DNA from 3 places in the Streptomyces sp. NPDC015127 genome. Region 2 is predicted to be linked to each of the others. Evidence: riboswitches for the same ligand, from Rfam matches in the RefSeq annotation. Region 2 holds a riboswitch; each other region holds the start of a gene.
The links. A riboswitch is a leader RNA that binds a small molecule or an ion and turns the genes downstream of it on or off. The one in region 2 is predicted to bind cyclic di-AMP.

Region 1 (4,061 bases), on a different contig from region 2:
CACCGCGATCACGGTCCCCAGACCGAACTGGTCATGGGTGACCCGGTCGCCCACGGACAGCGCGATCACCGGCTTGTCGTTCGTCCGCCGCGTGGCGAAACCGGACGCGCCGCCCCGTGCACGCGACGACGACAGCGACGACGTGATGCCCGACGTGGGTCCGGCAGGCGCGGCCATCGGGCCGGTGCGCTTCCAGTCCACATGCGCGACCGGAATCTCCTCCAGGAAGCGCGACGGCGGGTTGTAGGAGGGCTGGCCCCAGGCGCTGCGCATCGACGAGCGCGTCAGGTACAGGCGCTCGCGGGCGCGGGTGATGCCCACGTACGCCAGGCGCCGCTCCTCCTCGAGCTCCTTGGTCTGGCCCAGCGCCCGCATGTGCGGGAAGACGCCGTCCTCCATGCCCGTCAGGAACACGACGGGGAACTCGAGGCCCTTGGCGGTGTGCAGCGTCATCAGCGTGATGACGCCGGTGCCTTCCTCGTCCTCGTCGGGGATCTGGTCGGAGTCGGCGACGAGCGCGACCTGCTCCAGGAACTCGGCGAGCGTGCCCGCGCCCTCCTCCTCCCCGCGGTCCTGCTCGAACTCCAGCGCCACGGCGGCCAGTTCCTGGAGGTTCTCGATGCGCGTCTCGTCCTGCGGGTCCGTGGACGCCTGCAACTCGGCGAGATAGCCCGTGCGCTCCAGGACGGCTTCGAGCACGGTGGCCGGTCCGGCACCGGACTCGGCGATGGTGCGCAGCTCCTCCATCAGCACGTTGAACCGCTTGACGGCGTTCGCCGAGCGGGCCGCCATGCCGTACGCCTCGTCGACGCGGCGCAGCGCCTGCGGGAAGGTGATCTTCTCGCGGAGCGCGAGGGCGTCGATCATCGCCTCGGCGCGCTCGCCGATGCCGCGCTTGGGCACGTTGAGGATGCGGCGCAGCGGGACGTTGTCCTCGGGGTTGGCCAGCACGCGCAGGTAGGCGAGGACGTCCCTGACCTCCTTGCGCTCGTAGAAGCGCACACCGCCGACGACCTTGTAGGGCAGGCCGACGCGGATGAAGATCTCCTCGAAGACACGGGACTGGGCATTCGTCCGGTAGAAGACGGCGACGTCGCCGGCCTTCGCCTCGCCGGCGTCGGTGAGCCGGTCGATCTCGTCGGCGACGAACTGGGCCTCGTCGTGCTCGGTGTCCGCGACATAGCCGGTGATCTGGGCGCCCGCGCCGGCGTTCGTCCACAGGTTCTTCGGGCGGCGGGACTCGTTGCGCTCGATGACCGCGTTGGCGGCGGACAGGATCGTCTGGGTGGAGCGGTAGTTCTGCTCCAGCAGGATCGTCGTCGCGTCCGGGTAGTCCTCCTCGAACTGGAGGATGTTGCGGATGGTCGCGCCGCGGAACGCGTAGATCGACTGGTCGGCGTCGCCGACGACGCACAGCTCGGCGGGCTCCAGGTCCTCGTACCCCTCGCCCACCAGCTCGCGCACGAGCGTGTACTGGGCGTGGTTGGTGTCCTGGTACTCGTCGACGAGGACGTGGCGGAAGCGGCGCCGGTAGTGCTCGGCGACATCCGGGAACGCCTGGAGCAGGTGGACCGTGGTCATGATGATGTCGTCGAAGTCCAGGGCGTTGGCCTCGCGCAGCCGCGCCTGGTACATCCGGTACGCCTCTGCCAGCGTCTTCTCGAAACCGTCCTGCGCCTGGTCGGCGAAGGTCTCCTCGTCGATCAGCTCGTTCTTCAGGTTGGAGATCTTGGCGCTGAAGGACTTCGGCGGGAACTTCTTCGGGTCCAGGTCGAGATCGCGGCAGACCAGCGACATCAGGCGCTTGGAGTCGGCGGCGTCGTAGATCGAGAACGACGAGGTGAAGCCCAGCTTCTTCGACTCGCGGCGCAGGATGCGGACGCAGGCGCTGTGGAAGGTCATGACCCACATGGCATGGGCGCGCGGGCCGACCAGCTGCTCGACGCGCTCCTTCATCTCGCCGGCGGCCTTGTTGGTGAAGGTGATCGCCAGTATCTGGCCGGGATGGACATGGCGCGTGGCCAGCAGGTGGGCGATGCGGTGGGTGAGCACGCGCGTCTTGCCCGAACCGGCGCCGGCGACGATGAGCAGCGGGGAGCCGACATGGACGACGGCGGCGCGCTGCTGCTCGTTCAGCCCCTCCAGCAGGGCGGCCGCGTCGACGGCAGGGCGGGGCGCGCCGTCGCGGTAGTACCCGTCGCGGGCCGGCGGCACGTCGTACGCACCCTGGAAGAGATCGTCCGGGATCGGCTCCGGAGCCGACTCCTCAGGGGGCGGAGGGGGCTCCTCCCCGTGGGTCTGGAGATCCGCCAGGAAGCTGTCGTCAAAGAGGCTGCTCATCGCTTATCGAGTCTAGGCGGCCGGACCGACAACCGGGCCCGCATGCCCATACGGGGAGAGCTCACGTTGCGTGACCGAGCCTGTCCGAGGCGCCATCGCGGCGCGGAAACACGGCCGCCACCCAAAAAGGTCACGGAAATGTATCGGACATATCGAACATCAACCTTCACAGCGCGCACACGAGTTGGCTAGCGTGCTCGACCAGACGGCCCGCACCCCTCCCGGCGAACCGCGCCGAACGGGTCGACTCCGCCGAATTCGGGCTGCCCGCAGGGGCGTTCGAAACCGGGGACCCAAACTCTGCACAACCGGGGTGAATCGGACCATGCTGTCAGTGGTCCGTAGGGCATCTTCCGTTCTGCCCGAACCCGACAGCTAACCCGGTAGGCGGTCCACGGAAGAAGGAGATGCCGGCCTTGGCGTCGCATCGCAGGACCCGCAGCCGCAGCGCAAAACCCTCCCCCGCCGTCGGGTTCACGACGGCCGCCCTCGCCGGCGTCACCCTCCTGTCGTCACAGAGCGCCACCGCCACGCCCAGCGACCCCAAGCCCTCCATCGAGGAGGTGCAGAAGAAGGTCGACGACCTCTACCGGCAGGCCGGCAGCGCGACTCAGGAGTACAACAAGGCGAAGGAGGCCACCGCCGAGAAGCGGCGCGAGGTCGACACGCTGTTCGACGAGGCGGCCGCGCGGGCGGAGAAGCTGAACGAGTCGCGCCGCGCCCTCGGAACCTACGCCGCCGCCCAGTACCGCACCGGCGCGGTCACCCCGACCGCGGCGCTGCTGTTCGCGGACAGCCCTCAGGCGTACTTCGACCAGACGCAGCTGATGGACCGGATGACCGACCAGCAGCGGACGGCCGTCAACGACTACGAGACGCAGCGCGCGGCGGCCGCGAAGCAGCGGGCCCGGGCGACGAAGCGGCTGGAGTCGCTGACCGAGTCCCAGCAGGCCCTGCGCATCAGCAAGCAAAGCGTCCAGACGAAGCTGGCCGAGGCGCGCACCCTCCTGTCGGAGCTGACGGCCGAGGAGAAGGCCCGGCTCGCCGCGATCGAGCGCGAGAAGGAGGCGGAGGCGCGGCGCAAGGCGAAGGCGAAGGCCGAGGAGGAGGCCAGGGCCCGCGCCGAGGCGGAGCGGCAGCGCCAGGAAGGCGACCGGACCTCGCCGGAGACGGGCACCGGGACCGGGACGGACGACGGCACGTACGCGGCCAAGGCCGACAAGGTGCTCGCCTTCGCCCGCGCCCAGATCGGCAAGCCGTACGTGTGGGGGGCGACGGGCCCGTCCTCGTACGACTGCTCGGGGCTCACCCAGGGGGCCTGGAAGGCGGCCGGGGTGGACCTGCCGCGCACCACCTGGGACCAGGTGAAGGTGGGGCAGCGCGTCGCGACGGCGGACCTGCTCCCCGGCGATCTCGTCTTCTTCTACGACGACATCAGCCACGTCGGCATCTACATCGGCGGCGGCAAGATGATCCACGCGCCGAAGCCGGGCGACAGCGTCCGCGAGGAGTCCATCTACTACATGCCGATCTACGGGAGCGTCCGCCCGGTCTGATCCACCCCACCGGCAGGCGCGTGCCCGGACGGTCCCGCCCGTCCGGGCACGCGTGCGTCCGGGACGCGCATCAGGTCCAGAGCGTCGCGATGAAGATGTTCGCGACCGTCAGGCCCCCGACGGCGCCGAAGAGCGCCTTGTCGATCCGCTCCTCGTCCCGCTTGA
Region 2 (4,061 bases):
CATCGGCGAGCAGCTTCGCGAGGAGATCGTCGAAGAGGTGCCCGCGCGCGCCCTGATGGCCGCCTACCGCCTCCCGCACGACGGCACCCGCGAGTGCGACGCCGCCGACCTTGCGCTCACCGTCCTCGGCGGAGGCGAGTCGTCGCGGCTGCACAACCGCCTGGTGCGCCGCGACCAGACGGCGGTTGCCGCCGGGTTCGGGCTGCTGCGCCTGGCCGGTGCTCCGTCGCTCGGCTGGCTGGACGTCAAGACGTCCGGAGGTGTCGAGGTCCCGCAGATCGAGGCCGCGGTCGACGAGGAGCTCGCGCGGTTCGCCGCCGAGGGACCGACGCCCGAGGAGATGGAGCGCGCCCAGGCCCAACTGGAGCGCGAGTGGCTCGACCGGCTCGGCACCGTGGCCGGCCGCGCGGACGAACTGTGCCGTTACGCCGTGCTGTTCGGCGACCCGCAGCTGGCGCTGACCGCCGTGCAGCGCGTCCTCGACGTCACCGCAGAGGAGGTGAAGGCGGTCGCCGAGGCGAGGCTGCACCCGCGGAACAGGGCCGTGCTGGTCTACGAGCCCGTCTCCGCCGACGACACCGAGGAGGGCGGCGAGAGCGGCGAGTCCGCGGCCGCCGGAGAGAACGACGAGCACAAGGGGGCGGACCAGTGAGCGACGCTGCCGTGACCATGGACTTCCACCCGCAGCCCACCGCCGGCACCGCCCGGCCCTGGGCCTTCCCCGCCCCCGAGCGCGGCACCCTGGACAACGGGCTGACGGTGCTGCGCTGCGACCGCCCCGGCCAGAAGGTCGTCGCCGTGGAGATCCTCCTCGGCGCCCCCCTGGAGGCGGAGCCCGAGGGACTCGACGGCGTCGCCACGATCATGGCCCGCGCCCTGTCGGAGGGCACCGACAAGCACAGCGCCGAGGAATTCGCCGCCGAGCTGGAGCGCTGCGGCGCCACGCTCGACTCGCTCGCCGACCACCCCGGTGTCCGTGTCTCCCTGGAGGTCCCCGCCTCCCGGCTGCCCAAGGCGCTCGGCCTGCTCGCCGACGCGCTGCGCGCCCCCGCCTTCGCGGCGGGCGAGGTCGACCGGCTGGTGCGCAACCGCCTGGACGAGATCCCGCACGAGATGGCCAACCCGGCCCGCCGTGCGGCCAAGCAGCTCTCCAAGGAGCTGTTCCCCTCCCCCCTGCGCGTGTCCCGGCCGCGTCAGGGCACCGAGGAGACGGTGGCGAGGATCGACTCCGCGGCCGTACGGGCCTTCTACGAGGAGCACGTCCGGCCCGCCACGTCGACCGTCGTGGTCGTGGGCGACCTGTCCGGGATCGACGTGGACGCCGTCCTCGCCGACACCCTCGGGGCCTGGACGGGCGACAAGGCGGCCACCCGGCCCGTGCCGGCGATCACCGCCGACGACACCGGCCGGGTGTTCATCGTCGACCGCCCGGGCGCCGTGCAGACGCAGCTGCTCATCGGCCGCACCGGCCCCGACCGCCACGACAGTGTCTGGCCCGCCCAGGTGCTCGGCACGTACTGCCTCGGCGGCACGCTGACCTCCCGGCTCGACCGCGTCCTGCGGGAGGAGAAGGGCTACACGTACGGCGTACGTGCCTTCGGCCAGGTGCTGTTGTCCGCCCCGGACGGCTCGGGGGCCTCGATGCTGGCCATCAGCGGCTCCGTGGACACGCCCAACACCGGCCCCGCGCTGGAGGACCTGTGGAAGGTGCTGCGAACGCTGGCGGCGGAGGGACTCACCGACGCCGAGCGTGACGTGGCCGTGCAGAACCTGGTCGGCGTGGCACCGCTGAAGTACGAGACGGCAGCGTCGGTGGCGGCCACGCTCGCGGACCAGGTCGAGCAGCACCTCCCGGACGACTACCAGGCGCAGTTGTACGCCCGCCTGGCCGCGACGGGCACCGTGGAGGCGACCGCGGCGGTGGTCAGCGCGTTCCCCGTGGACCGTCTGGTCACGGTGCTGGTCGGCGACGCGGCGCAGATCGAGGCTCCGGTCAGGGCACTGGGCATCGGTGAAGTGACTGTCGTCACGGGCTGATCGAATGCCGCGTATCGGGTGAACCCGGCGCGGAACGAGTGCGATGCGCGCAAGATGCGCTCAAACGGAACCCCGGCTTCAAGCTGTTTGCCGGGGTTCCGTGCTATGTCCGGTTTGTTGGAGAGGTTGCCCGTCTGCCCTGTGGCATGCGCTACAAAACAGGCTGTCCGTTTGGTGATCGGCAGATGAAATGCCTAGCGTCGGTCCGGCTGTCCGCCTGGATCACGTCGCACCCGCGGCATCGGACAGTCATCGCCGAGTCCCCTTCAGGCGCGAGCCCGGGGAGCCGGGGACCCAGTCCCCTGGGGTGAATCGGACGCCTTCGCCCGCGCGGAGGGGCCCGTAGGAGACCTTCCTGCTCCGAACCCGTCAGCTAACCCGGTAGGCGAGAAGGAAGGAAAGGACCAGCCTCTTCATGGCGTTCACCCGTGCCACCGGGAAGCACCGTGCCCCGAGCCGCCTGACGCGCAGGAGCCGGAACATCGCCGGCGTCGCGACTCTGGCCACCACCGGCGTCGTCGGAAGCCTCGCCTCCCCGGCGTTCGCCGCCGAGGCCGCGCCTTCGGTCGAGGACACCGGCCTGACGCAGATCGTCTCCATGGGGTCCATCGCCGACGAGATAGCCGACCAGGCCGCAGCCCAGAGGCAGGAGGCAGCCGAGGCCGCCGCCAAGGCCCGGGCGAAGGCGAAGGCCGAGGCCGAGGCGAAGCGCAAGGCCGAGGCACGCGCCAAGGAGGCCCGCGAGGCCAAGGAGCGCGCCGCCCGCGAGGCCGAGCGCCGCCGTCTGAATACCTTCCGGCTGCCCATCGCCGGCTCCTACGTGACCACCGGTTACCAGGCCGGCGGGTCCCTGTGGTCCTCCGGCAGCCACTCCGGCGTCGACTTCCGCGCCGCGTCCGGCACGTCGGTCGTGGCCGTGGGCGCCGGTACCGTCGTCGAGGCCGGCTGGGGCGGCGCGTACGGCAACAACATCGTGCTCCGCATGAACGACGGCACGTACACCCAGTACGGCCACCTGTCGTCGATCAGCGTGTCGGTCGGCCAGCGGGTCATGCCCGGCCAGCAGATCGGCCTCTCCGGCTCGACCGGCAACTCGACCGGCCCCCACCTCCACTTCGAGGCCCGGACCTCGCCGGAGTACGGCTCCGACATGAACCCGGTCGCGTATCTGCGCGCCCGCGGCGTCAGCGTCTGACGCGAGCCGTCTGACCCGAGCCGACCCGAGCCGCTCGCGAAGACCCCCGGTGTGCCACCGGGGGTCTTCGCCTTTCCCGGGACCCCTCCCGGCGCCCCTGACCGCCTCGCCGCTCTCTCGGATCCACGGGCATTGCGCATCCGGTGGCCCGGCCGCACCCAGGTCTCCGGCAGGTCCTCGCCGATCGCATGACGCATTTTTCGGCCAAAAGATATCCATGGATTCCGGTCGGCCATCGGAAAATGCCGTGGACTGGAATAGAGTCACCGGACACGAGTCAATCGGCTGCGTTTCGCGCGGATCAAGGCGGAGGTTCGGACATGCGCATTCCCGCGCACTCTGTATGCACGGCGATCCGCGACGACATCGTCTCCGGCGTATTCGAGCGCGGCAGCCGGCTCACCGAGGAGAACCTCGCACGCCGCTACGGGGTCTCCCGCGTCCCCGTGCGCGAGGCCCTGCGGACCCTGGAGTCGGAGGGCTTCGTCGTCACCCGGCGCCACGCCGGCGCGCATGTCGCCGAGCCGACCGAGCAGGAGGCGGCCGACCTGCTCGAGATCCGGATGCTGCTGGAGCCGCTCGGCGCCGCACGTGCCGCCCAGCGGCGCACCGATGCCCATCTGAAGGTGCTGCGCGGCCTGGTGAGGCTCGGTCAGGAGCGGGCGCGCCGCGGTCAGGGCGAGGATCTGCGGTCCCTGGGCGCCTGGTTCCACGAGACGCTCGCGCAGGCCTCCGGCAGCCCGGGGCTGACCGCCCTGCTGACCCAGCTGCGGCACAAGATCGCCTGGATGTACGCCGTCGAACAGCCGGCCGTGCCCGCCGAGTCCTG
Region 3 (4,061 bases), on a different contig from region 2:
ATGCGTACGTCCCCGGACACGGTACGGGACCGGGGCCGGGGACGTACGGAGGCGGGGGTGTCAGCCCGTGATCAGTCCTTGCTGTGCTTACTGGTTCGCAAGGCGCTGTGCTTACTGGTTTCGCAAGGCGCTGTGCTGACTGGTTCGCAAGGCGCTGTGCTTACTGGTTCGCAAGGCGCTGTGCCTACTGGTTCGCAAGGCGAAACCGGGGGAACGCGGAGCGGCCCGCGTACACCGCGGCGTCGTCGAGGATCTCCTCGATGCGCAGGAGCTGGTTGTACTTGGCGACGCGCTCGGAGCGGGCCGGGGCGCCGGTCTTGATCTGGCCGCAGTTGGTGGCGACGGCCAGGTCGGCGATGGTGACGTCCTCGGTCTCGCCGGAGCGGTGGGACATCATGCACTTGAAGCCGTTGCGCTGGGCGAGCTCGACGGCGTCCAGGGTCTCGGTCAGCGAACCGATCTGGTTGACCTTGACGAGCAGGGCGTTGGCGGCGCCCTCCTCGATGCCACGGGCCAGGCGCTCCGGGTTGGTGACGAACAGGTCGTCGCCGACGAGCTGCACCTTGGCGCCGAGCTTGTCGGTGATGGTCTTCCAGCCGGCCCAGTCGTCCTCGAACAGCGGGTCCTCGATGGAGACCAGCGGGTACGCGTCGACGAGCTCCGCGTAGTACTCGGTCATCTCGGCGGCCGAGCGGGCCTTGCCCTCGAACTCGTAGGCGCCGTCCTTGTAGAACTCCGACGCGGCGACGTCCAGCGCGAGCGCGATGTCCTTGCCCGGGGTGTAGCCGGCCTCCTTGATGGCCTCGAGGATGAGGTCGAGGGCGGCACGGTTGGACTCGAGGTTCGGCGCGAAGCCGCCCTCGTCGCCGAGGCCGGTGGACAGGCCCTTGGTCTTCAGCACCTTCTTGAGGGTGTGGTAGACCTCGGTGCCCCAGCGCAGGGCCTCGGAGAAGGACTCCGCACCGATCGGGGCGATCATGAACTCCTGGATGTCCACGTTGGAGTCGGCGTGCGAGCCGCCGTTCAGGATGTTCATCATCGGAACGGGCAGCAGGTGCGCGTTCGGGCCGCCGAGGTAGCGGAAGAGCGGCAGGTCGGACGCCTCGGAGGCGGCGTGCGCGACGGCGAGGGAGACGCCGAGGATGGCGTTGGCGCCGAGCGAGGCCTTGTTGTCGGTGGCGTCCAGGTCGAACATGGCCTGGTCGATCAGGCGCTGCTCGGTGGCGTCGTAGCCGACGAGCTCCGGGCCGATCTGCTCGATGACGGCGAGGACGGCCTTCTCGACACCCTTGCCCTGGTAGCGGTTCTGGTCACCGTCGCGGAGCTCAATGGCCTCGAACGCACCGGTGGAGGCGCCGGACGGAACAGCAGCACGACCCGTGCTGCCGTCGTCGAGGCCAACCTCGACCTCGACCGTGGGGTTGCCTCGGGAGTCCAGGATTTCCCGGGCTACGACGACGTCGATGGACGGCACGAGCATCTCCTTCTGGGATGTGACGCGAGAAATGTGCAGAGGTCTGCTGGGCCTTGCGACAAGAGCCTAACCGCCTCGGGGGCAAAGGCCGGCCGATGCCCGCCCCGTGGGACGAAAAAGAGCATGAACGCTGGGCGTGCCGGACAAAACACCCGGAAGATACCCGTAAGTAAGGCCCTTGGGGGCTTCACGGCCGAACCCCGGCCCGGCGCAGACGGGGGAAGGTGCGCCGGACCGGGGTGCTAGGGGCGCGTCCGCGCGCGGGGCGCGCGGACGGCGGGCGGGTCAGCTCAGGTGGAGCTTCTGGCCCGGGTGGATGACATCGGCGTCGTCGATGATGTCCTTGTTGAGCTCGAACAGCTTCTTCCAGCCGCCCTCGACCTTCTCGGCCTCCGCGATCCTGCCCAGGGTGTCCCCGGCCTTGACCGTGTACTCGCCGTCGCCCTTCTTGACGGCCTTGGCGGGGGCCTCGGCGCGCTCGGAGCGAGTGGTGGGGGCCTCGGCACGCTGCTCGGCCGGCTGCGCGGCGGGCTTCGCCGGCTCGGCGGAGCCGCCGCTGTAGGGGGTGCTGGAGAGGCCGACGCCACAGCTCGGCCAGGCGCCCTTGCCCTGGCCGGCGAGGACCTTCTCGGCTATCTCGATCTGCTGGGCCTTGGAGGCCTGGTCGGCGGTCGAGGCGTACGCGGTGCCGCCGTAGGCCGCCCAGGTGGAGGCGGAGAACTGCAGGCCGCCGTAGTAGCCGTTGCCGGTGTTGATGGACCAGTTGCCACCGGACTCGCACTGGGCGACCGCGTCCCACTCGGAGGCGGTGGCGGCGGAGGCCGAGGTGGCACCGAGCACCGGGGCGGCGATGGCGGCACCGGCGACGCCGGCGAGCGCGGCGAGACGGACGGCCTTCGACGGGCGACGGTGCTTGGCCTTGCTGGAACGCAGCATGGAGCTTCTCCTCACCGACGCCTGCGAGGTGAGCTGTCGGGTTCGGGCCGGAAGAGTTGCCCGGCCGCGCGTCGTTGCGCGCGGCTCCACCCCCAGCCGTTCTCGGCCGTCGTGCTCGACGGCCGGGACCGGCACTTACCTTGGGTCCCCCGCTCCTGCCTTCGGCGCACTGAGCGACGACTGTTCCCCCCGACCGACGGCAGGATTCGGCGTGACGGTCGACGGAGCCCGCGATGGCGAGCGGTTCAGACGGTAAACACACCGCTCCCCGATGTTCAAAGTCGAACATCGGGGAGAAATCGCCCGAACCGTCCTCTACTTGGGAGGCGTTTGCGCAGGTCGCGTACGGCTTGGGCGAATTTGCTGGACGCCGCCGGTCAGTTGCAGCAAAGAGACCCTTGTCTCACTTGCCCAGATCGGACATATGCCAGCGAATCGGCGTCTGAACTACTGTCCGCTCAGGCCGAGATCGAGGCTCTGGCCGGGCAGAATGAGGTCGGGGTCGGTGCCGATGGTCGCCTCGTTCGCCTCGTAGAGCGCGTCCCAGCCGCCGGGCACCTCCCGCTCGTCGGCGATGGCCCACAACGTGTCGCCCGGCCGGACGGTGTACGTGCCGTCCGACACACCCTCTGCCGCCCCGTCACGTGCCGATGCGTCACCTCGTGAGGCATGACGGCCGTTTTCGCGCTCCTCGTCCTCAATGCCCGTTTCGGCATCGTCGGGGGCGGGCTCGCCGCGGTGCTTGCCGGTGCCGGTCGCGGGGTCGGTCGCCTCGGCGCCGTCCGTGGCGGCCGGGTCGGTCGTCGGGGCCGGGGACGCCGACACGTCGCCGTCCTTGGGCGTGGGCTCCGTGGAGGCGTCCGGCACAGCGGTCCCCTCCGAGCCCTCCGGCACGTCCGTGCCCGCCTCCGGCGCGGCCGTGTCGCCGGAATCGGCCGGCGCGCTCGCGTCGGGACTCGCGTCGGTGCCGGCCTCCGGGCCCTCCTCCGGCAGCGGCAGCAGACCCCCGGGGTCGACGCCGGTCGCGGAGCCGTCGTCCGTCAGACCCGCGATCGGACCGCAGACGGGCCACGCCGCGGGCCCCTGTGCGTCCAGCACCTTCTCCGCGACGGCGATCTGCTGCGATCGGCTCGCCAGGTCGGCGCTCGGCGCGTACGCCGTGCCGCCGAAGTCCTCCCACGTCTGCTGCGAGAACTGGAGCCCGCCGTAGAAGCCGTTGCCGAGGTCGGCGCTCCACATGCCACCGCTCTCGCACTCGGCGACGCGGTCCCAGGTGTTCGCGTCGGCGGCGGAGGCGGAGCCCGCACCGAGCAGCGGGAGCGCGATGGCCGATCCGGTCACCCCTGCCGCGACGACGATGGCCGGAGCCTGACGGGGGCGGCGGTGACGTCCGTTCCCGGAGCGCATGCGGTTGCCTTTCGCGTGACTACAGGGGACTGAGCGGCCTGCTGATGCCTGCCGAGTCGTCGGTGAAGGTAGCCGCATTCGAACGTGAGTCACAAGTCGATGCAGCGGAGATCACGTGAAAGTCACAGAATTGACGATGCGTCAACTTCTGGTGGGAGTGAACTCAACGGGCAGAGTGCGCAATCCACGCATGATGAGCCCCCCACGCCACCGCAAATCGGCTGGATCGCCCGCAAGCCGCAAG

Region 1: linked by a shared signal. The riboswitch ahead of ACF08N_RS07060 (NlpC/P60 family protein) and the one ahead of ACF08N_RS20730 (M23 family metallopeptidase) in region 2 are both predicted to bind cyclic di-AMP.
Region 3: linked by a shared signal. The riboswitch ahead of ACF08N_RS28640 (transglycosylase family protein) and the one ahead of ACF08N_RS20730 (M23 family metallopeptidase) in region 2 are both predicted to bind cyclic di-AMP.

What each region holds. Positions count from the first base shown of each region.
Region 1 is NZ_JBIBVE010000003.1:166,717-170,777, reverse strand. Features, by position in the region: gene pcrA (DNA helicase PcrA) at 1-2,340, opposite strand, end outside; cyclic di-AMP (ydaO/yuaA leader) riboswitch at 2,581-2,745, shown strand; gene ACF08N_RS07060 (NlpC/P60 family protein) at 2,748-3,896, shown strand; gene ACF08N_RS07055 (hypothetical protein) at 3,967-4,061, opposite strand, start outside.
Region 2 is NZ_JBIBVE010000010.1:112,270-116,330, forward strand. Features, by position in the region: gene ACF08N_RS20720 (M16 family metallopeptidase) at 1-652, shown strand, start outside; gene ACF08N_RS20725 (M16 family metallopeptidase) at 649-2,037, shown strand; cyclic di-AMP (ydaO/yuaA leader) riboswitch at 2,281-2,439, shown strand; gene ACF08N_RS20730 (M23 family metallopeptidase) at 2,453-3,232, shown strand; gene ACF08N_RS20735 (GntR family transcriptional regulator) at 3,553-4,061, shown strand, end outside.
Region 3 is NZ_JBIBVE010000016.1:28,858-32,918, forward strand. Features, by position in the region: gene eno (phosphopyruvate hydratase) at 185-1,474, opposite strand; gene ACF08N_RS28640 (transglycosylase family protein) at 1,760-2,410, opposite strand; cyclic di-AMP (ydaO/yuaA leader) riboswitch at 2,414-2,587, opposite strand; gene ACF08N_RS28645 (transglycosylase family protein) at 2,858-3,817, opposite strand; gene ACF08N_RS28650 (cytochrome P450) at 3,959-4,061, opposite strand, start outside.